Regions from separate parts of the Ornithinibacillus xuwenensis genome, predicted to be linked through region 1. Evidence: riboswitches for the same ligand, from Rfam matches in the RefSeq annotation. Region 1 holds a riboswitch; each other region holds the start of a gene.

The links. A riboswitch is a leader RNA that binds a small molecule or an ion and turns the genes downstream of it on or off. The one in region 1 is predicted to bind cyclic di-GMP.
Positions count from the first base shown of each region.
Region 2: it holds a riboswitch for cyclic di-GMP, as region 1 does, so the genes downstream of both, ABC228_RS12960 (sodium-dependent transporter) here and ABC228_RS16070 (response regulator transcription factor) in region 1, are expected to answer to the same signal.
Region 3: it holds a riboswitch for cyclic di-GMP, as region 1 does, so the genes downstream of both, ABC228_RS17855 (chemotaxis protein CheX) here and ABC228_RS16070 (response regulator transcription factor) in region 1, are expected to answer to the same signal.
Region 4: it holds a riboswitch for cyclic di-GMP, as region 1 does, so the genes downstream of both, ABC228_RS17775 (diguanylate cyclase) here and ABC228_RS16070 (response regulator transcription factor) in region 1, are expected to answer to the same signal.

Region 1 covers NZ_JBDIML010000006.1:178,221-183,958, forward strand. The annotation lists gene motA (flagellar motor stator protein MotA) at 17-811, shown strand; gene motB (flagellar motor protein MotB) at 798-1,610, shown strand; gene ABC228_RS16065 (methyl-accepting chemotaxis protein) at 1,691-3,382, shown strand; cyclic di-GMP riboswitch class I at 3,526-3,609, shown strand; gene ABC228_RS16070 (response regulator transcription factor) at 3,755-4,390, shown strand; gene ABC228_RS16075 (ferritin family protein) at 4,561-5,064, shown strand; gene ABC228_RS16080 (CynX/NimT family MFS transporter) at 5,346-5,738, shown strand, end outside.
Region 2 covers NZ_JBDIML010000004.1:36,100-41,837, reverse strand. The annotation lists gene ABC228_RS12970 (nucleotide sugar dehydrogenase) at 1-1,152, shown strand, start outside; gene ABC228_RS12965 (pyridoxal phosphate-dependent decarboxylase family protein) at 1,415-3,052, opposite strand; gene ABC228_RS12960 (sodium-dependent transporter) at 3,093-4,460, opposite strand; cyclic di-GMP riboswitch class I at 4,586-4,671, opposite strand; gene ABC228_RS12955 (HD-GYP domain-containing protein) at 5,270-5,738, shown strand, end outside.
Region 3 covers NZ_JBDIML010000009.1:76,318-82,055, reverse strand. The annotation lists gene ABC228_RS17875 (MBL fold metallo-hydrolase) at 102-929, shown strand; gene ABC228_RS17870 (hypothetical protein) at 1,022-1,459, shown strand; gene ABC228_RS17865 (hypothetical protein) at 1,660-2,010, shown strand; gene ABC228_RS17860 (PIN domain-containing protein) at 2,031-2,846, shown strand; cyclic di-GMP riboswitch class I at 3,032-3,116, shown strand; gene ABC228_RS17855 (chemotaxis protein CheX) at 3,198-3,659, shown strand; gene ABC228_RS17850 (chemotaxis protein CheW) at 3,680-5,653, shown strand; gene ABC228_RS17845 (chemotaxis protein CheW) at 5,667-5,738, shown strand, end outside.
Region 4 covers NZ_JBDIML010000009.1:54,878-60,615, forward strand. The annotation lists gene ABC228_RS17775 (diguanylate cyclase) at 1-3,977, opposite strand, end outside; cyclic di-GMP riboswitch class I at 4,073-4,159, opposite strand; gene ABC228_RS17780 (DMT family transporter) at 4,448-5,350, shown strand; gene ABC228_RS17785 (short-chain fatty acid transporter) at 5,392-5,738, opposite strand, start outside.

The DNA of each region.
Region 1 (5,738 bases):
AAATGGAGGTCCACAAATGGATAAATCATCACTATTAGGATTAATATTAGGAATCATCGCAGTTGGGGTTGGGATGGTTTTAAAAGGCGTAGGCCCGGAAGCATTGATAAATCCTGCTGCTATCTTAATTATATTAGTAGGTACAGCAGCTTCTGTTATGATCGCTTTCCCAATGAGTACTTTAAAGAAAGTACCAGCACTATTTAAGGTTCTTTTTACCGAAAAGCAGGAAAAGAGTGTGGAAGAACTTATCCTTACTTTTTCAGACATGGCAGATCAGGCAAGAAAAGAAGGAATTCTATCGCTTGAAAGCAAACTAGATGAAATTGATGATTCATTTCTTGCGTCAGGTCTTCAACTAGCGATAGATGGACAAACACCGGAATTTATTCGAGATGTATTGCTCGAAAAAATAGATGCAATGGAAAAGAGACATCATGAGGGAGCGGCAATATTCTCCCAAGCTGGTACGTACGCACCTACTCTAGGGGTTCTTGGAGCAGTTGTTGGGTTAATCGCAGCGCTAGCCGATATGTCTGATATTGAAAAGCTGGGGCATGCAATTTCTGCTGCCTTTATTGCAACCTTATTAGGTATTTTTACTGGTTATGTGCTTTGGCATCCATTCTCAAACAAGCTTAAGTCTAAATCTAAGCATGAGGTTGAGATTAAAGAAATTATGATAGAAGGAATCATTTCCATCACAACAGGGGAGTCAGCAAAAGTTGTGAAAGATAAACTAGGGTCTTACTTAACTTCGAAAGAATACGAACGTTTAACAACAATGGAGTCTCCTAGTGAAGAAGAATAAGAAAAAAGAAGAACATCATGTTGATGAGTCGTGGTTACTCCCCTACTCCGATTTATTAACACTTCTAGTAGCTTTATTTATTGTTCTATTTGCGATGAGTGAAATTGATACTAAGAAATATGAAGAACTAGCCGCTGTTTTTAAAAACGAATTTTCAAGTGGTGACGAAGGAATCATGGAGAATGAAGCTCCAACACCTCAAAATCAAACACCTGAAGAGCAAGAAAATGAGAAGCTAGAGGAAGAGATAGAGAAAGAAACCGAGCAAGAGAAAGAGCAACAGGAAGAAGAAGGTAAAACAGAATTATTGAATTTACAGGAGCTTCAGAAAAAAATCAATCAATACATTTTAACGAATAATTTATCAGAGTCCTTGGAGACTCAATTGTCTGATGAAGGTCTCATGATTTCAATCAAGAATGACATTTCCTTTGATTCGGGTAGTGCAGAGGTTAACCGAGCTGGTAAAGAGATTGCTGATGAAATATCAGAGCTTTTATATACAGACCCACCACATCAAATTGTGATAAGTGGTCATACGGATGATGTACCAATGAATAATGAGCAATTTGGGTCGAACTGGGAGTTAAGTGTAATGCGTGCTGTTAACTTTATGAGCTTAGTACTGGAGAATGAAAAGCTTGATCCTACCAAATTTAGTGCAAAAGGTTTTGGAGAATTTAAGCCTGTTGCTCCAAATAATACTGCTGAAAATAGAGCGAAGAATCGTCGGGTTGAAGTACTGATTTTACCGAACTATAGTATTAGTGGACAAATTGATGAGACGAAAAGTGAGTAATAACAGAATTTCTTGTTGTGTCACTTCCGCTAAGAACTTTGTCACCAAATGAATACAAACAACATGGGAGTGTGAAAAAAATGAAAAAAAATAAATTAAATAGTGTTCGAGCAAAAATAATGATGGGCTTCTCATTAGTATTGGTATTTGTTATTTTGCTAGGAGCTTATAATTTTTATGAGGTAAACAATATTAATAAAGATACAGAGGAAATTGCTAGTGAACAGATGCCATTACTTATTGCAGATGAGAAAATGGCGTATAACATGGTCAATCGTAATGGTTTAGTACGTGCTTATCTGTTATATGAGGATGAAAAATACCGAAAACTCTTTGAAGAGGGTATTGAAGAAAGTATCCAGCTAGAGAATGATGTTCTAGCAATTAGTGATTCAGATGAAATAAAAGCACTTATAGAGAAGAAAATTCAATGGGGCGAATCAGTTAACGAAGTTCTCGCTGCCTATGATAGTGGAAATAAAGAAGAAGCATTACGAATTATGGAAACAAAGGTATCACCGCTTGTAACGGAATTAGTAGAAGGTTTTGAAACAGCAGCAAGAGAGCGAGAAAGCGTTATTTATGATAAAACAGATGCTGCGATAAAGAGTAGTAAAACAATTGGTATTGCTAGTGCAGTTGTAACTTTATTAGTTGTATTAATTGGAATTCTTGTTTCGATTTACACGGCTAGACTAATTGCAAAACCAATCACTACGGTTATGAATCGCATGAAATCAGTAGCGTCTGGAGAGTTAAACCATGAGCCGTTACAATCGAAATCGAATGATGAAATTGGTCAGCTTGTCCAAGCAACGAATGAAATGAATGCTAATATGCGTGATATCATTCAGAAAATAAATGAGGTTTCCGAAACGGTTACAAGTCAAAGTAAAGGGCTAACACAATCAGCAAATGAAGTGAAAGTTGGCGCAGAACAAATTGCTACGACGATGGAAGAACTAGCAACAGGTACAGAAACACAAGCAAATAGTGCAAGTGATTTATCAGCTGGGATGAGTTCATTTACAACAGAAGTTCAAGAAGCAAATGAAAATGGTGCACAAATTGACCATTATTCAAAAGATGTACTTTCACTTACGAATGAAGGTTCTGACTTGATGAAATCCTCTACATTACAAATGCAACGTATTGATGAGATTGTGCAGGATGCTGTGAAAAAAGTAGAAGGCTTAGATGCACATTCACAAAAAATATCAAACTTAGTACTAGTAATAAAGGACATTGCAGAGCAAACAAACTTACTAGCTTTAAATGCGGCGATTGAGGCAGCAAGAGCTGGGGAACATGGTAAAGGCTTTGCGGTTGTTGCAGATGAGGTAAGAAAGCTTGCAGAGCAAGTATCTGTATCGGTTACAGATATCACTGGAATTGTCGAGAACATTCAACATGAATCTAGTACAGTGTCACAGTCGCTACAAAATGGTTATCGAGAGGTTGAACAAGGAACAACTACGATTGATACGACTGGGCAAACCTTTGCCAAAATTACGGACGCTGTTACAAATATGGTCGCTAGTATTTCAACAGTTACAACGAACTTATCGAATATGGCTACGAATAGCCAGGAGATGAGCAGTAACATAGAAGAAATTGCAGCAATTTCTGAGGAATCTGCTGCTGGTGTTGAACAAACATCTGCATCTGCACAACAGGTAAGTGGTTCCATGGAGGAAATCGCTGGGAACTCTGAGCAATTGTCCAGACTTGCTGAAGAGTTAAATGCATTAATCGGTAAATTTAAAATATAATTGTAAAAAAAAGAAACTCTACTTGGTAGGGTTTCTTTTTTTTTACATCTACCATAAATTACATGAGCATATTTTTTGAAATTTTTGTTGCTATTTGTGTAGAATTTAGTTTACTATAGTCTTTGTGATTAAAATTGTATCTAGATAGAAAAAGGCAAACTATTTGAAAGAATAGGACGCAAAGCTAAGGGTCTAAGGTCCATGACTATGATCGCCTGGTTGCCAACATGGATGTAACTATCATGTATTTTCTTTGGCTATTTTTAATTTCTTGGAATAGCTTTTATTATTGCAACTGATTCATATTGGCAAATGTATTAATCCTACCATTTAGTAATAGGGTAAACGTGATAATGATGGGAGAAGAGGCTATTGGGTGAGATTACAATAATCAAAGAAAAAGACTTAGTAAGAGATATCATAATTGAAAAATTAGAAGAAAAGCTTCCAGAATATGGATGGAAAGCAATCGATTCAACTGAGTATAATAATCTTGATTATTCATTAAGTCAGAGTGATTTAGTCATTATTGATCTAAGTACAAAAATAAATATCACTATTGTGATAGAGAATTTAATTAGTCACAATATTCGAGTTGCTGTTTGGACTTCAGATATAGACACGAATTTACTTTGCGAGTTATTCCGTTATGGTCTTCATGGCTATTTTTTCAATGGCATGGAATTAAGTGAACTAGTCTTTGCTACCAAAACGATGCTAAATGACCAGCAATATATTCATCCAAAACTATCTGCAGTTCTATTAAATGATTACGTAAAGGTGACTCGTAAGCAACCAGTTCGACCAAAAGGAATTTTAACGGAGCAAGAATGGAAGGTCTTAGAGGAGCTTGGTAAGGGATTAAATAATGGGAGTATTGCCGAGCAGTTATTTATTTCAACTAGAACGGTGAATAACCACGTAAGCTCAATTCTAAAAAAATTACATGTATCCGACAGGACGAATGCAGTAATTGTCGCAATTAAAAACAATTGGATAACAATCTAGAGAAAATGATGGGCTATTTATTTGTCCATCATTTTTTTGTTTATTCGACAAAAAAAGATTATTTCCGAGGAAATATTCAAAATCTCATCTTCCTATTTGATTGGGATAATAACCCATTCTGTTCTCATGCATATAGTGAATACTGAGAATAGATAAAAGGAGAGGAAGCGATGTATTATTATACTTATCCTTATTGGCCGCAGCTACAATATACAACTAGTTACGCTCCCACTAATGTGGAAAGAAGCATTGATTTAAATCGGGCTATGGGTATTCAAGAAAAGGTTCTCGATGCATTAATCGAAGGGATGGAAGGTGAAAGTGAAGCAATTGATTTTTATACAAGATTGTCAGCAATGGCACCAAATAATGAAGCGAAAGAAGCAGTTATCCATGCTCTAGAAGATGAGAAAAGACACTTAGACTCCTTTATGAACCTTTATAAGAGGTTAGCTGGAAATAATCCATCCTATAAAAAACGACGCAAACGTTTTTCGACCTTTAAAGAAGGAATTAAATTAGCGTATCAGGATGAACTTGAGGCGTACGAGAAATATCGGGATGATTATCTGTTAACAAGTGATGCAAGCGTACGTGATGTGTTTTTCCTAGCAATGACAGATGAAATAGAGCATGCAACTCGATTTGCCTTTGTCTATCAAAATTTAGTATAAATAGTTGTAGATTTCCTACAAGAGATTAGTGGGAAATCTTTTTTATTAACTAGTTGCTATTAATTACTACGAGGGAAAAATGAACCAATGAGTAAAATAAGATACGACATACTTATAACCCCTTCTAAGTTAACATATATTTTTGTATTTTCGTTTCATCTAACATAATGGGTGAATATAGAGTTTACCCCAGTTCATCCTAAGAACAATTGCATCACTTTTCACTCTATATGTTCAATATGCTATATTAAAAGAAGTAATTAGCGGAAGGAGAAACAGCTTTGGATATTCAGCAACATAGCCAAACAGATAGTCAGCTTTATCGATTTTTAGTAATAGCAGGTATTATTATCGTTTCATTTAATTTACGACCTGCGATCACTTCTGTAGGACCACTTATTAGTACGATTCGCGATGATGTTGGGTTATCAAATTGGAGTGCTGGTTTGCTGACAAGCTTACCATTAATTGCTTTTGCGATCATGTCTCCGATAGCTGCAAGGTTAGGCAATCGCTACAGCAATGAGCGCGCTATCCTATGGGGACTAATATTCTTATTAATAGGAATTGGAGTTCGTTCAGTATCCATCATGTTTTGGTTATTTACAGGTACCCTATTAATAGGAATTGGTATTGCAATTTGTAATGTTTTGTTACCGGGTGTTGTAAAGGAT
Region 2 (5,738 bases), on a different contig from region 1:
TATGTTGATGAAACAAAAGAGGTTACTAGCCAATCATTAGCAAATTCTTCTATAGAATTCACCACTGAAGAACAAAGGCTAAATGCGTGTCATATTATAATCGTAACAGTTCCAACCCCATTAAATTCTCTGAAGGAGCCGGACCTATCTTTTCTTACTAGTGCTTCTACTATAATTGGGAAGAATATGCAGAAGGGAACCATTATCATCTATGAATCTACCGTCTATCCAGGAGCAACAGAGGAAGTATGTATTCCAGTTCTTGAAGAATCCTCAGGATTCCTAAACGGAAAGGAATTTTTTGTTGGTTATTCCCCTGAAAGAATCAATCCCGGTGATAAAACAAACACTTTCACTTCAATTGAGAAGATCGTAGCTGCTCAGGACGAAGCGATACTAGAAAAAGTTCATCAGCTCTATCAAAGTGTAATCGATGCCAATGTGTATAAGGCTACATCAATTAAAGTGGCTGAAGCTGCAAAAATAGTAGAAAATACGCAACGTGATATTAATATTGCTTATATGAATGAATTAGCTTTGATATTTCAACAAATGGGAATCAGTACCTACGAAGTGCTCGACGCAGCTAGAACAAAGTGGAACTTCCTCCCCTTTAGTCCTGGTTTAGTTGGTGGTCATTGTATTGGCGTTGATCCTTATTATTTTATTTATAAATCCAAAGAAGAGGGCTATGTACCAGAATTTATTTCAGCAGCACGAAATATCAATGATAGGATGCCCACTGTTATTTCCGATATTGTACTAGATTACCTTCATAAACAAAATGACAATATCGACCAGATGAAAATCGGTATATTAGGGCTTACTTTCAAAGAAAATGTAGCCGATGTACGTAATTCAAAAGCAATTGAAATTGTACAGAATTTAGTAGATTATGGGTTAGATGTTTATTGCTATGACCCCTGTATCAATCAAAAGGATTTTGCTGATTATGGATTCAATATCGTTAATTGGGAACAGCTATCAGAATTAGATGTGGTAATTCTTGCTGTTTCACACCAAGAATTCCGAGAGATGAAGGAAGAAGATTTCATAAAGCTCTTTAGAAAAAATACGGGCATGCTCCTCGATATTAAAGGTCTATTTTGGCAACACCAGTTTCCTAACGGGATTGACGTGATTAACTTATAAGATAAGCTGTGAAACATGACTTGCTCAATTGTTGATTAAAGGAGTGATACTATTGAATCCTAGGCGACTAGTAAAACCAAACGCCAACACAAAAAAAGTTGTAGCAAAGAGACAACCTGGCGGGTGTGGATGTGGAAAGAAGCGAGTTAAGAAATAATATGTAAAAAACCTGTTACTTATCCTATATAGAGTAAGTAACAGGCTTTTTTAGATTCTTCATTAATCACTAGTTATGCGTGTAATCTCGTTAAAATTCTTCCGATTAAACGAATGTCTGCTCATAAGTCTTCATAAAAAGATCCATATGTTGCTTTAAAAATCCAACATAACGGTCAACTTCCTCTATGGTTGAATAAGGAGAAATTGTGAAGAATTTATGTGCATATATTGGAATTCGCTGACTTGAATTAGCAGTTTTTAACAAGCGTTGCTTCTTTGTATTTCCAAAGAAAATCGTATCTCGCTCCACTCCAATTATTTCAGCAAATTCATCATTAAATTGGTTAATTTCAACTACTTCTTCAAGTGAAACCGATTCTCGCAATTCTTCATTCCATTTAGAAGCTTCTGGATAGAAACGGAAAGTCGTAATTGGAGAAATCTCATTTGTCACGGAAACATTTGGAATTTGTTTCTGTAATTTTTCTCTAAAAGCAATGTTAACGCGAATATAGTTTGCTAGTAGCTCTTGATACCCTTCCATACCAAATGCCAGTAATGATGCATATATCGCCATCGCACTTCCCATTCGTGAGCATTCTAGCGTATAGCTTGTATGATAAGAACCATAGCCACGATTTCCAACATAAGGAGTCTCAGACGCATCTAAATCCACATACCTTAAATACTCTTTATCCTTAATTAAAAATAAACTTGTAATGTACGGTGTTTGTCCAAGTTTATGAAAATCAAACACCATACTGTCAGCTAGATTAATAGATTGAAACTTCTCCTGATAGTCTTGTAAAACAGTACAAACCTGTTCTTCCAGCTTTAATGGATTCTCTGTAAAATCATAATCATTAAAGAAGGTATACATGCCTCCCATTGCAGAGTCTGCATGAATATAAATCGGATCTAACTGATGTTTTTGCTCTAACACTTCCGTAATTCTCTTTATTCCAGCTAAATCATCGATGCCAAAGGTATCTGTTGTACCCATTGTTGCTAGAACATAAAGCGGAACACCACCACTTGCTATAACGTCCTCCATTTTTTCTTTTAAATCATCTAAATTCATCGAGTGATCATCATTGATGCCTACTCGAATCATATTATCAATTCCAATTCCTGTAGCTTCCACCGACTTGTAAAGACTATAGTGTGATAACTCTGAACAGAAACAATAAAGATTCTTAGGAACACCAGTCTTGTTAGACTCTGGTGCATGGCGAGCAATTGCAAGACGTAAGGAATTAAATACTGCTCCCTGTCCTCCCCATGTGGTATAGCCTGTACTAATGCTTGAATCATAGCCGATTATCTTAGAAAGCATACTCGTAATTTCAATCTCTGCTGTAGCAGCCGCTGGACCTTCAACATCCCATAGGTTATTCCCATTTACTAACACCATTACTAAATTACCAATAATACTAGCGATATTTGGAAGTGGAGCAGCATTTGCGACATAATTTTGATTGACATAACGATGCCCTTTTACCAAATCCAATAGCTTTTCTACCGTTTTTTCCATCGATAATCCATTTTGCGGGATCTGTGCTTGCTTAATAATACGATTATAGAAATCCTCTGTATAATCTGGCATCTCACCCAATGTCAATTTAGATGGATCCTTTAACTCATCTACTTTTGAAAGAATAGTATTGATATAGGAGACTAATTCCTCTCTTTGTAGCGCATTACCATCTACGCTTGGAAACAATTGTTGAATATCCTTCATCGTTGTCATTTCTTTAACCTCCATGCTTCACTATATAAGCTTAACTAAATAATTTTCCAATCCATTTAAATAGTCCTAGAACATCTAAAAACACAACAATAATTGCAATTGGTGTTACATATTTTAAGAGAAAATACCATATCGAAAAGAAGGACTGGCTAATACGTGATCCTTGCCTTAACTCTTCATATAGCACATCCTTTGATACCTTTCGCGAGACAAAAATAGCGATTAATAAAGCACCTAATGGCATGAGAACATTACTTACTGCAAAATCTACAAGGTCAAAGAATGTTTTATCAAACAGCTTCACATCCGCTAAAACCCCATAGGATAAACATGATGGAATTCCAACGACAAAGATTAAAATTCCAACTATCCACGTTGTTTTCTTACGCTTTTCTTGTTTGTTTTTTGTAACTGCTGCGACAATTATCTCTACCATCGAGAATGCTGAAGTTAACGCAGCAAATAAGAATAAGATTAAAAATGCTAAAAAGAAATACATGCCAAACGGCATCTGATTAAATACGGCCGGCAATACAGAGAAGATTAATACCGGTCCAGCATTCGGTTCGAGATCGAATGAGAAAACACCTGGGAATATTGCTAATCCAGCTAATAATGCAATTACGATGTTTAATGCAATAATGGAAATCGCAGATTGTGGTAAATTTTGTTTCTTCGGTAAATAAGAAGCATACGTAACCATAACCGAAACCCCTAAAGATAATGTAAAGAATGATTGCCCTAGTGCAAATAAGATACTCTCTGAGGTTAACTTAGAAAAGTCAGGGACTAATAAAAACTCAACTCCATCCATTGCGCCTTCCAGGCTTAAAGAACGGATTACCAACCCGATAAATAGAATTAGTAATGCAGGCATCATTACCTTACTCGCTACCTCAATTCCCTTCTGAACTCCTTTGGCAACGACAAGAATGGTAATGAATAAAAAGACAAGTTGCGCTGTTAACGTCGTTAGAGGATTCGCAATAATTTCACCAAATAAGGCTCCATATTGATCCTGCGTTAGCCCATTAAATGCTCCCGTAAAGATTTTTAAGATATATAAAATAATCCATCCACCTACGACACTGTAGAAGGACAACAGCATAAAGCATGTAAAGACACCTAATTTTCCTATTAAACTCCATTTTGGATTATCTGTAAGCTTGCGATATGTATTAACCGGATCGCTTTGGCCCCTTCTCCCAATAATAAATTCACCTAGTAGGAGTGGCATTCCTAGTACAAATGTAAATACTAAGAATAATAGAAAGAAGGCTCCTCCACCACCCGTTCCGGCAACATAAGGAAATTTCCAAATAGCTCCTAACCCAATTGCTGAACCTGCAGCCGCTAAAATAAATCCTAATTTTGATTTCCACTGCTCTTGTTGTGACATCGTAATTCCTTTCCTTTTTTATTATTCCTTCAAAAGCGAGACAATTTAAAACAAAAAAGCCCACCTCAACTGCTGGTGGACATAAGAAGCTATTGATCACTTCGTTAAGTATTATCTCCAACCTTTTTGGCAACCCGGCGACCATCGAAACATTTCCATTAGGCCCGTGGCTTTGCGTCCCCATTTTTCAATAGGTTTGCTATTATCAAAGGAATGATTAAAAAATGTTAACTATTTTTTTTCCTTGCAATAACAATTAGATAGGCATTTAGAACTATATGTAATACTAACCCACTCTAACTACCAGTACAATTTTACTACAAGTCTTCATTAATTTAAACCCTAATATTTTCTATTCAACTGTAAAAAATTTATTGTTAACGTACTCATAGATGGTATTCGTTAACATTTGCATTCGTTATGTAAAAACTTCCATTATTATAACACTCCCATATTGTTGTTTCTAATATAAATTTAATATCTCAATTAACCGTTCAATAAGAATTAAAAATACTATCATGCAAAAACTAATTGAATCAAATGGATATAGTTAGTTTTTTCCCCTCCATAAACCGAATACAATACTTACGTCAAATCAATATTCCGGAGGTATTATGTTACAAGCATTTATAAAGTTAATAAATAACCCAAGATTTTTTCGATACAGCTTTTATATATTATTTTTAATAACGATTACGTTAAACGGTATTGTTTTCCATAATGAAAGTAATTTTTATATTTTATATATTTTTTGTACCATATTTTTGGGTATTGGTTTCTATGAGAGGCATAGTTGGATATTATTCCTCATGACAACTATAGTAGTTGCTTTTAGATTTTTTCTAATAGCTGAAGAAACGAAAACCCTCTGGACATTCCTAACATACTTATTTACCTATCTGTTGATCATGTTTATTTCTTTAGGGTTAATGAAGAATATGCAACGTGTTATTGAGGATAATTTAGAATTAACAATAGCACTTTCTAATGCTTTAGATTCTAGGGATCCATATACACGGAATCATTCAGAAAACGTCGCAAAATATTCGGTCATGATTGCAGAAAGGATGAAGTTATCCGAAGATGCTTGCAAATCAATTCGCATCGGAGCTTTATTACATGATATTGGTAAAATCGGTATACCTGAAAGAATTTTGAATAAACCTAGTAAATTAAGTAAGGAAGAGTTTAACATTGTTAAGACTCATCCTACTATTGGATATAACATGATAAAGCATGTCATGAATTATCGCTATAATGGTGTCTTAGATATTGTTT
Region 3 (5,738 bases), on a different contig from region 1:
TCCAGAAGTATTCCTATACAATAGCAACCCACAAAACAAAATCATAGTACTAACTCCAATCACATATATTTCCATTAATAGATGTAAATGGGGGACATGAAATGATGAAGCATTATATATGTAAAACCTGTGGCATTCAGTACAATGGCTCACCGAAAGAACCTGAGAAATGTGTAATATGCACAGAAGAAAGGCAATACGTCCATCCAAGCGGTCAATCCTGGATTACGTTAGAGGAAATGGTTCAAAACCATAACTATCAAAACGAAATTATTATGGATGAAAAAGGTCTATATAGTATTCATACGAGGCCAAGCTTTGGGATTGGACAAACAGCCTATTTGGTTCAAAATGGTGGCTTTAACATACTTTGGGATTGTTTAACATATTTAGATGAAGAAACCATTCAAGCTATTGAGGAACTAGGAGGTATTGATGCAATTGCATTATCTCATCCTCATTACTACACCACGCAGGTCGAATGGGCAGAGGCATTTAATGCGCTCATTTACATCCATGAGGATGATCAGGAATGGGTCACAAGACCTAGTGATCGAATCGTGTTTTGGTCTGGCGAAACACTAGAGCTTGATAAAGGAATAATCTTGCATCGTCTTGGTGGACATTATAAGGGTGGTGCAGTATTAGAATGGAAGGAAGGAAACGATGAAAAGGGTATCCTACTTTCAGGAGATATTATTCAAGTAGTCCAAGATCAGGACTGGGTAAGTTTTATGTATAGTTATCCGAATCTAATTCCCTTACCTGCTGCAAAAGTAGCAGATATTTCAACACGTGTAAAACAGATGAAAATTGATCGAATTTACAACGCCTTTTATCGGGTCGTGAAAGAGGATGGAATTGCTGCAGTGGAGAGATCTGCAACAAGATATATTCAAGCTTTAAATGGTGAATTATTTGAAACATAAATGTAATGAAAAAATAGTCCCAATTTTCGTTGATATGTTGTATGATTAATGTTAGATTTTGACATAATTCATGGTGACATAGGGTGATGGTAATGGGGCGAATGGATACGCGAGAAATAAGCTTAGATGGTTTTCAAGAGGAAATTGTTGAAGTGGTTCACCAATTAGGGGAATTAAGGGATTTAGAATTAGAAGATTACATTAGCATTTTAATCAAACGTTCGGATTCCATTAAATTGGCAGGACAAATACTTCATTATCTGGATGCAATAAATGAAATAAGTACAAAGCTTTCGGAAAAAGATAAGCAATTAAATCGTGTTGCTATATCGGAATTGCAGGAAAGCTTGCGAAATAAAAGCCTTACACCAATGGAAAAGCGATTTCTTTATGAAGAGGTTGCAGATCTTATCAGGAGTATGGAATCGATTCGAAGTTATTGGAAACAGAAGTCTTTGCTAGGCTTGAAATATATAGGTGCGGCTAGTGCTGTTGCAGCGGCAACGGTATTTTTTCGAAAAAGAAAATAGTAAATGTTTGGAAATCCACCTTTTCATTAAGGTGGATTTTTTTATGTGGTGCATAATGCCTAGAATTCCTTACAAGCAAATTTTTGAAAAAACTCTTCGTTTTCCGCTATAAAATAACTGATTTGTATTAATAATTTGTCTGAATGTGTCGATATAGGGAATATAACGATCCTATAGACAACTGAGGGAGGGGGCTTTAGATGAACACAGGATTAATCATCATTGGGTCATTAGTAGGGGGAATCCTCGGTACTTTTTTAATTGAGCTAAGAGGAAAGAGCTCTGGTAAACAAATTGAGTATAAGTCCATATTCCCTACAACGAAGGATGAGTGGACAAATAAGACTTTAGACGCAATGATTATGTCTAGGCGTCCTACCCATATTTCTAGCTACTCCAGTTATGATTCAGGCTATGATTCTGATCGAAACGATCCTTATAAAAATCCAGGCATGGATGCTTTTGTTGATGAAACACACTTCGGAATGGATAGAGGATTAGGGATTGTAAACGACCATCATCATGATACAGGAGACCAGAATCATTTTTAACATAAAGGAGAGAAGCTAGAATGCTACTTGCAATTGTGGTTGGAATGATAACCAAGTGGTTAGATATTCAGGATATCTATCAAATTATTATCTATATCCTTAGCGTTATCTTATTTGCAAATTTTTATCGAGTAAAACAATCTTCCTCAATTGAACAGGGAAAGGCAGGATTCTTGTCTGTTCTTGTTCCTGGACTAGGACATATTTACGCTCGTAAGGTCGTATTAGGTTTTGTCATTATTCTTTTACAATTTATACTATATTTCATTTCAATCGGGTTTGATAATGAAACGATGTTAATCGCTTGGATTGGACTTACAATATTAGCTGCTATTCATGCTAATAGAACAGCTGGTAAGATGGAGGATGTTCTTGCGAAGCAATCACTTCAAAAGCTAGCGGTTATGAAGTACCGACGTTTAGAGGAAGCAATCCAAAAAGGAATCGCAATCGCACCTGACACGAATATTTTGATGCACGAACAGCTGATGCTTATCGCAGCCTATCGTGATAGTAATATGAAGCTATACATTAGTAAGCAAGTTATGCGAGAGCTAGATGGGCTAAAAAGCAATGATGATCCAGGTACTAGAAAGTCTGCACAAATTGGTTTTGATGTATTAGAGCTCTATCAAGAAGCAGGCCGATGTGAATTTTTAGAGGTTCCATCCAAAGAATATTTAAACAGACATCATCTCAATGGGGGACCAGACGAGAAGATAATCGCATCTTGTTTAAAGCTGTTAGAGAAAAATGTCCCTGTTATTTTTGTATCAAATGACAAGGGAGCAAGAATTCTAGCAAGAAATAGTAAAATGCCTACAGTTTCGTTGTGAATTATGACAACTTCAATAATTTTATCTTTCGTTTGAGTTTCAAAATTCATCATACCGAAGACTGAAGTCATGGTCATTTGTACCTTTAAATTCCATAATACTTTTTTGAAAATTTTATTGATTTTTAGCGTTTACTGTACTATGATTTAATAGTCAATTTGTACTATTCAAATAAGAATATTTTACTACCTAAAAGGCAAACTATTTGAAAGAATAGGACGCAAAACCTAGGGTCTAAGGTCTTTTGACTAGGATCGCCTGGTTACCAAGTAGATTTATATTTTATTTCTTGGCTATTTCTTTGTTTGGAATAGCTTTTTTTAAAACTACATGATAAAGGGGTCAACATAGTTGGAGGGAAAAAAGCAAGAAAAGAGTAAAGCAATAACAATTTTATTAAATGGAACGATGGCTTCCATCAAGAATGTCATACCAATTCAGTATGAAATGAGTAAACCGCAGCTTTCAGGAGAATCATTAAAGATTCAGTTTGGTGTGCTAATCGGTATTACTGGAGATATCAAAGGGAATTTAGTGCTATCAGGAGATTCATCCGTATTTGGTGCTATCGGTGAAGCGATGTTTGGAATGCCATTACAAGACGAAATGCTTGTTTCATTTAGTGGAGAGCTAGGTAATATGATTGCTGGTGGTCTTTCCACAAACATTGTTGAAAGTGGCATTACAACAGATATTACTGCTCCAACTATTGTAGAAGGAAGTACTACATTATTAGGGTATGAAAAAGCGATTCGATTAACTGTTAATTTTAACGCAATCGGCGAGCTAAACCTATATCTATTAGTAGATTAAATCCTAGGAGGACGTGCAACATGAACACTGATCAATATATTGAAGTATTCCTCGATGAAAGTCGAGAGCATCTTCAAGCAATTAATGATAATCTTCTTAAACTGGAGAAACAGCCAACGGAAATTGATATCGTTCAGGATATATTCCGCTCAGCCCATACACTGAAAGGCATGTCCGCAACGATGGGGTTTGAGGATATTGCTTCCTTAACACACCAAATGGAAAACGTATTGGATAAGATACGCCATAATGAGCTGGCTGTATCGACAGCAGTTATTGACATTACATTTTCAGCAGTTGAAGCACTAGAAGAAATGGTAAGTGCCATTAGTGAGGGAAATGATGGGAAAAAGGATGTTACATCACTTGTGTCGCAATTAAAGCAAGTTGAAGCAGGAACCTATGTGGAACAAGGCTCTGAAGAAGTCAGTCCAACCATAAATGCACCTGTAGAATCTCTAGACCTAGATGAATATCAAGCAACTGTTATCAACCAAGCTAAGGGCAATGGGTTCCATGCTTATCAAATTAAGGTTGAATTAACGGAAGACTGTGTCCTTAAAGGTCCAAGAGCTTATATGGTATTTGATAAATTGGAAAGTGAAGGAGAAGTTATTAAAACTGTTCCAGAAGTTGAAGATATTGAAGAAGGCAGCTTTGACCAATCCTTTTCTATTCTATTTTTAACACAAGAATCAAAGGATTCTATTAAAGAGACCATTAAAAAAGTATCTGAGATTCAAAATGTTGTAGTTTCTGATTTCTCTTTTGAGAAAAAAGCACCGGAAAAACCAGCAAATACAACAGAATCTGCAAAAGAAACAAAAGCTACTACACAAGAAAAACCGAAACAATCTAAGACGATTCGTGTGAACATTGAGCGAATTGATAGTTTAATGAATCTTTTTGAAGAGGTTATCATTGATCGTAGTAGATTAGAGGACTTATCGCTTAAATACAAGGACCAGGAATTAACCGAAACAGTCGAAAACTTAACTCGTGTAACCGAAGATATGCAGGGCTTAATGTTAGCGATGCGAATGGTTCCAATTGAGCAGGTATTTAATCGTTTTCCACGTATGGTCAGGGACTTATCAAAGGATTTACATAAGAAGATTTCCCTGGAAATTATAGGAAGTGAAACAGAGCTTGACCGGACAGTTATCGATGAAATTGGTGATCCTCTTGTTCATTTAATTCGTAACTCTCTGGACCATGGGATTGAGTCCCCTGAGAAACGGATTCAAGCAGGAAAAGAAGAAGAAGGAAAAATCGTACTTCAAGCCTATCATAGTGGAAATAATGTTTATATTGACATTGAGGATGATGGCGCAGGAATTAACCGTGAAAAGGTTGAGAAGAAAGCCATTGAAAACGGATTGATTAGCGAGGATCATTCCAAACAGTTAACAGATGAAGAAGTATATCATTTAATATTTGCATCTGGTTTCAGTACAGCTGATCAAATTTCGGATATTTCTGGCCGTGGTGTTGGGTTGGATGTTGTTAAAAACAAAATTGAGTCATTAGGTGGTTCTATTATTGTAACCTCTAATCCTGGTAATGGAAGTAAATTCTCTATTCAATTACCATTGACGCTTTCTATCCTTTCTACATTACTAGTGAAGGTTCAACATGAAACATTTGCTGTACCACTTTCTTCTATTATTGAAACAGTAGCATTGGAAGATAAAGATATTAAATATGTTCATGGACAAAAGGTTATGGACTTTAGAGGTCATATTGTACCATTAGTATCCTTGAATAAGGTCTATGGTGTGACAGAGGAAGATGTCGCTAGTAATTCAGCGGTCATCATTCAAAAAGGTGATAAACGTACGGGCTTACTAGTGGATTCCTTTATCGGACAAAGAGAAGTCGTATTAAAAACACTAGGTAATTATTTGAAAAATGTGTTTGCAATTAGTGGCGCAACCATTCTTGGTAATGGTCAAGTATGTTTAATTGTTGATCCAAATGCATTAGTAAAATAACGAGGGAGGCATCATGATGGAAGAGACAGTAAAGATTATCGTTTTTACCTTAAATGGTCAACGATATGGCGCAGATGTGAAGCAG
Region 4 (5,738 bases), on a different contig from region 1:
AGCGTTATGCCAGCAAGATAACGAATGATCATATCAATATTTTTAGTGGTATCAGCACTCAAATTCTTCAATAAGTCGGTAGTTTTACGTACCTTATTAGAAAACAGAGCTAAATGCTGATCACTAATGTACTGAAGGAATGCTTTATTCTGAATGAAGTACCCAATTTCATCTGCACCAATAATCTCGTCCAAATCTGCAATTGAATCGATCGAATAGGATCGATTATTACATGCCAAGGAAATCTGCTCACCTGTTAATTGATCATTCATTTCTTTCAAACGAATAAATCCTCTGCCAAGATTATGACGACTCACATACATGAATCGATATTGTTCAGGAACTTGATAAATAAGCGTACTTGCAACATCACTACCCTCTAAATAATAGTTAGCAGCGTCAAATAGCTGGTCTCGTTCATCATAATAATCACCCAGCAGTAAATTTACTTTTGCAACTAATTCAGGACTCTTTGATTTTTTGGCATATTCTAGACTTTTTCTTAAGCTCTCAACCGACTCATTGCCTTCTCCTGAAATACCCTTTGCATAATAATAGCTAGCTAGTAAATGGTCTGGTGTATCTGATGTAAGATAATCATTAGCTTTTAACATTATTTCATTGGAATAAGCTTTATTACCCTTTTGACTTAAAGCAATTGAAGCCATACTTAATGCTTTCAAATTAAATTCCTTACGTGGAATCTTTTCAATTAAATCTAGTATTGTGACGAGTAAATTTTCAACTTGATTAACATCTGCATTTCGCAGTCTGTTTATCGTTTGATAGACAATCGCTGCAAAGCTATAGATATTTTCTCTACCTTTATGGTATTCAACAATCTTTTGACTATATCTATCTGACTCTTCGTAATGCCCAATAGATTGGTATAATTCCATACTCGTATTATAGTAATCGAAAATATCAAGTCCTAAATCCGTTTCTCCACTCATTTTTTCTTCTATAAGCTTGTAATAGTAAAAAGCTTGTTCATAGTCATTCATTTCTACACTCACAAAAGCTAATGAGTTATATAGATGTACAATCGTCCGAGACATACCTACTCGTTCTGCCTTCTTCAATGCAAACTTATAGTGTTCAACTGCGGTTTGTAAGTCGTTTGTATTATGATATATTCCAGCGATATTACTTAATGCCTGAATTTCTGTTAATACGATCCCGTACTCTTCACTTAAATCTCTTGCCTTTACAAAATACGTCATCGCTGTTTCCGCATCACCTAGATAACCTTGATAAATAATTCCAATATTGTTCGTTGCACCTAAAACACCCTTTGTATATCCAGCTCGTTCCAAAAGGTTGATAGCTTGTTGATAGTATTTCAATGCTTCTGTTATTTTATTGTGCTGCAAATAAACAAATCCAAGTAATAGATAGGTATTACCCTTAATACGAGGGAATTCATCATCACATTCTGTTACAATACTGTGTAAGATTTTAGAAGACTCCTCTATCCGATTCTCAACGTTTAATAGAAAAGCTTGAAGTCTTCTGAATTCTAATCTCGACTTTTTATCTTCATAATTCGTAAATGCTTGCTCTACCTTTTGCATATACGCTTTTGTTTGTTCAATATCATATAGACTTGAATATACACCAGCTATATTCAAATAAACATGTACAACATTTTCAGCATGGTTGGTGGATATAGCAAGCTGTTCAGCGATATCAAAGGACTTCAATGAATTTTCCGTTTCATTTAGTTCGGAATACAACACACCTATCTCCATCAATAGCTTTGTCTTTTCTTCAATATCCTCCATCAAGGAAAGAGCCTTTTCTAGGTTAAGAATTTCCCCTTTTTTATTTCCCTCTGAAAGCATTTTGGAAGCATTCTCCAAATAATACTGCTTTGTTTTTTCCCAGTTTTTTGCTCGTTCATGATGAAAGATTAGTTCATCAGGAGGTGTATCTAATTCTTCCTCCAGTATGACTGCTGCTTCCATATGCTTTTTAATTCTTTCATCAGCAGAGATTCTATCGTAAACGATTTGCTTTAACACCTTATTGTTAAATTCAAATAAGTAACCAATATCAGATACTAACCGTTGAATGATTCCTTTTCTTGCAAGCTTAGCAAGATGCTCCTCAATATGTTCCATCGGTAGCTGTAAGAATTTCGTAATTGTTTCGATCGTGACAGGCTTGTTAAATATTGCAACTGCTTCAAGAATTTCTAGCTTTTGTTCAGTCAAGTCCTGCAATTGGTTAACAAGAGCCTGTTCAATACTATCTGGAATCTCCAATAAATCATAGTCTCTAGCAGAAAGATTTATACTCCACATTCCATTTTGTGGATTTACCTCCATAATATTTCGACTATAAAGATCCTTAATTACCTCGCTTATAAAAAGTGGGTTTCCAAATGAGCGAGAATAGATTCGCTCTGTTAACCGAACCGGTATATAGGATATGGCTAGAATATTCCGGATCATCTCACCTGATTGCTGTGTATCTAAACGTCTTAATCTTATAATCTCCGAGTTCTTCCGCCTTTTAAGGTTTTCAACGCTTTCTCGATATGCTTTATTTTCGTTATCCTCGCTACTCGCACCCGATAACAAAAACATCAGATTATTTTGTTCTAATATTTCTGAACATAAATAGTTTAACGTATCGAATGTAAAATCATCGGCTAGGTGAATATCGTCAATCAGTATTATTGCGGGCTTATTTTTGACACTTTCATTAATAAATCCACCAATACGATTCAAAATACGATATTTAGAATTTACACCAAGCGAGTTGTCAACTGTAGGCGATTGCTCTTGATCGACTAATTCTGGAAAATATCGCATAAGCTCTTCCTTGTATTTCTCAACCGTATGAATATCAGTTTCCACAATCATCTTACTTAAAATATCAATCCACATTTGCTTACTGCTACCTGTATCACTTAAACTAAAGCTTGCATAGACAGTTGCCTTTTGTAGCCCTAACAAAAACTTCATTTCCTTTAGAAAACGTGTTTTCCCAATCCCATCTTCTCCCTGAACTAAGAAAATTCGCTTACTGGGCTTATATTGTGATAAGTTCCCGAAGTTTCTGATAATAATATCGGTTTCCAATTCCCTTCCGACACTTTTCGTGTGGAATTGTAGCTTCTCTATCTCTTCTGTTTCTATTATAGAAAGCTTCAGGCCAAGACTTTCACCTAGCTTTGTTGTCATATCTTGAATAGAAGAAAATGGATAATCCTCTAACACTAACAAATCTTCTAAGATAGGGATTAATGCCTCCGTGATCCTCGAATTCGCTTGATCTAGTGAAGTATTTTCCTGCTTTAAAATCCGAAGTTCATCCCTAGGGTTTGTTATGTATGCTTTCTTACGTAGCATCGCCAAAAGGATAACCCCTAGTGCATACATATCCGCTTCCACATCAGGCTCATTGCCAGATAACACTTTAGGTGATTTGAAGTAAGAATCCTCAATCCCCTCATTGGTATGGATATGCTTATCTAATTCAACAGTTGCAAGATCCTTCAGCATCAGCTTGTAGCGACGATTTGATTCAACAACGAATATGTTATTTAAATTTAATTCACCATATATAAAGCCTTTTAAATGTAGATAATGCACAGCTGTACAAAGCTCGACAAATGCATCGAGAACTTGGTCAATTGTCATACTTTGAACAAAATCTACAAATGGTTCCTCTGTAGCAATATGGGCAGAAGTAAAGAAATAATTTTTATCCTGCTGCACTTTATTATCTATGTGCGAAATTGTATTGAAGTGAAAATTACGAACAATGCGCTTACTAGTCAAATTTTTAATCGCAATAAAAGAATCGGTGTAATAATCAATTAAGGATTGCGGTGTATATTCAGCATTTAGTAGACTTAGTCGAATTACCTTATTATCTGCTCGCATATCAACAGCTAAATAAGTTGAAACTAGTCTGTTCTGATGTAATTGCTCCATTATTCGATATCGGTTATTAATGACTTCCACTATTTTCACCTCTTAGTCATAAAGACTTCGTTTTAGGAAAATCAAAAAATGGCTATCCAAAGAACGATAGCCAAACATTCTAAAAAACGTAATATTTTGGCAGCCAGGCTATCATGGGTATGTACACCGGTAGACCCTTGGCTTTGCGTCCTATACTTTCGAATAGTTTGCCCTTTTCTCAATCTATATGGATATTAAGGTCATATTCACTACTACTTAATACCTATTTTACACCACTTCTATGATTATTCAATGATTAAAACAAGTTTTATTTTTTAAAAATGTAAAAAAAATCAAGTCTATTTACACTACTTTTTAGCTTACATATTATAACACGCTCCTACTGAAATTACAAAATTTTCAAAATTATAATTCTAGCAATTATTTTCCATCTCATACGAAGCAAATAACACCCTTGTCTAACCTTGTTATGGTAAGGTAACAGTAGGAAACTTTGAGAGGAAAATAGGATGAAAACAACTAAAAAAACCTTCATTTGGTTACTTATTCTAATCATTACGATCATCTGGGGATATGCATGGGTATTGATGAAGGCATCCCTTCAATTTGTAGGTCCATTCACTTTTTCTGCACTTCGTTTTGGAACAGGAACGATTACTCTATTAGTTATTCTTGTAATCTTAAAGATTAAACTTCCACCAAAACAGTATGTAAAACCACTAGTGGTTGTTGGCTTGTTACAGACAACGATTGTTTTTCTTTTCGTTATGTATGGACTTCGATTTGTCGATGCTGGGAAATCTTCCATCATTCTCTACACGATGCCCATTTGGAGTAGCTTATTAGCAGCTAAGTTTCTTGACGAAAAGCTAACTCCTAAAAAGCTAATAGGACTTATAGTCGGAATGGTTGGCTTAGTACTTATTATTGGATGGGATTTCTTCCAAGCACAAAGCATCGATACGATTATTGGAGAATTACTCATTGTTATCGCTGCAATTTCTTGGGGAGCTTCCAATGTATATTACCGATTACGATTAAACCATCTTCCCAAATTACAAGTTTCTGCTTACCAAATGTTTTTTGGAACAATCGGTATTGTTGTAGCAGCTATGATAATGGAGTGGGGGCAACCAATTAATTGGAATGGTCAAAGTATATTTTATATTCTTTTTACTGGTGTATTAGCTTCTGCTTTATGCTTCACGATATGGTTTGTCATACTGAGTAAAATTGATATGGTATCTGCAACATTATCCACCTTACTTGTACCAGTGTTTGGATTGTCCTTTAGTTGGCTAGCACTAAGTGAAGCAATTACACCAAGTATTTTATATGGTTCTTTCTTTATCATCGTAGGAATCACGATATCACAACTTACCGGAAGAAAAAGAAGCAATGCTAACCCATAATTAGCATTGCTTTTTTTAACGTTATTAGTATGAATGAATGATTAGAAAAACAATAATCCAATTGATATCGGAATGAAGCTCCAAAACAGAATCATCACACAGAATCCCATAATATCACGAACCTTTAATCCTGCAATGGCCAGAATTGGTAACGCCCAGAACGGCTGAACCATATTCGTCCAAGCATCTCCCCATGCAACCGCCATGGCTGTTTTCGCAGTATCCACATCTAGACCAATGGCAGCAGGAATCATGATATCGCCTTGAATTGCCCATTGGCCACCACCTGATGGAACAAAGAAATTTAAGATACCAGCACTGATAAAGCTTAACCACGGCAATGTAAAATCATTTGAAATATTGACAAACCACATCGATAGTTGATCAG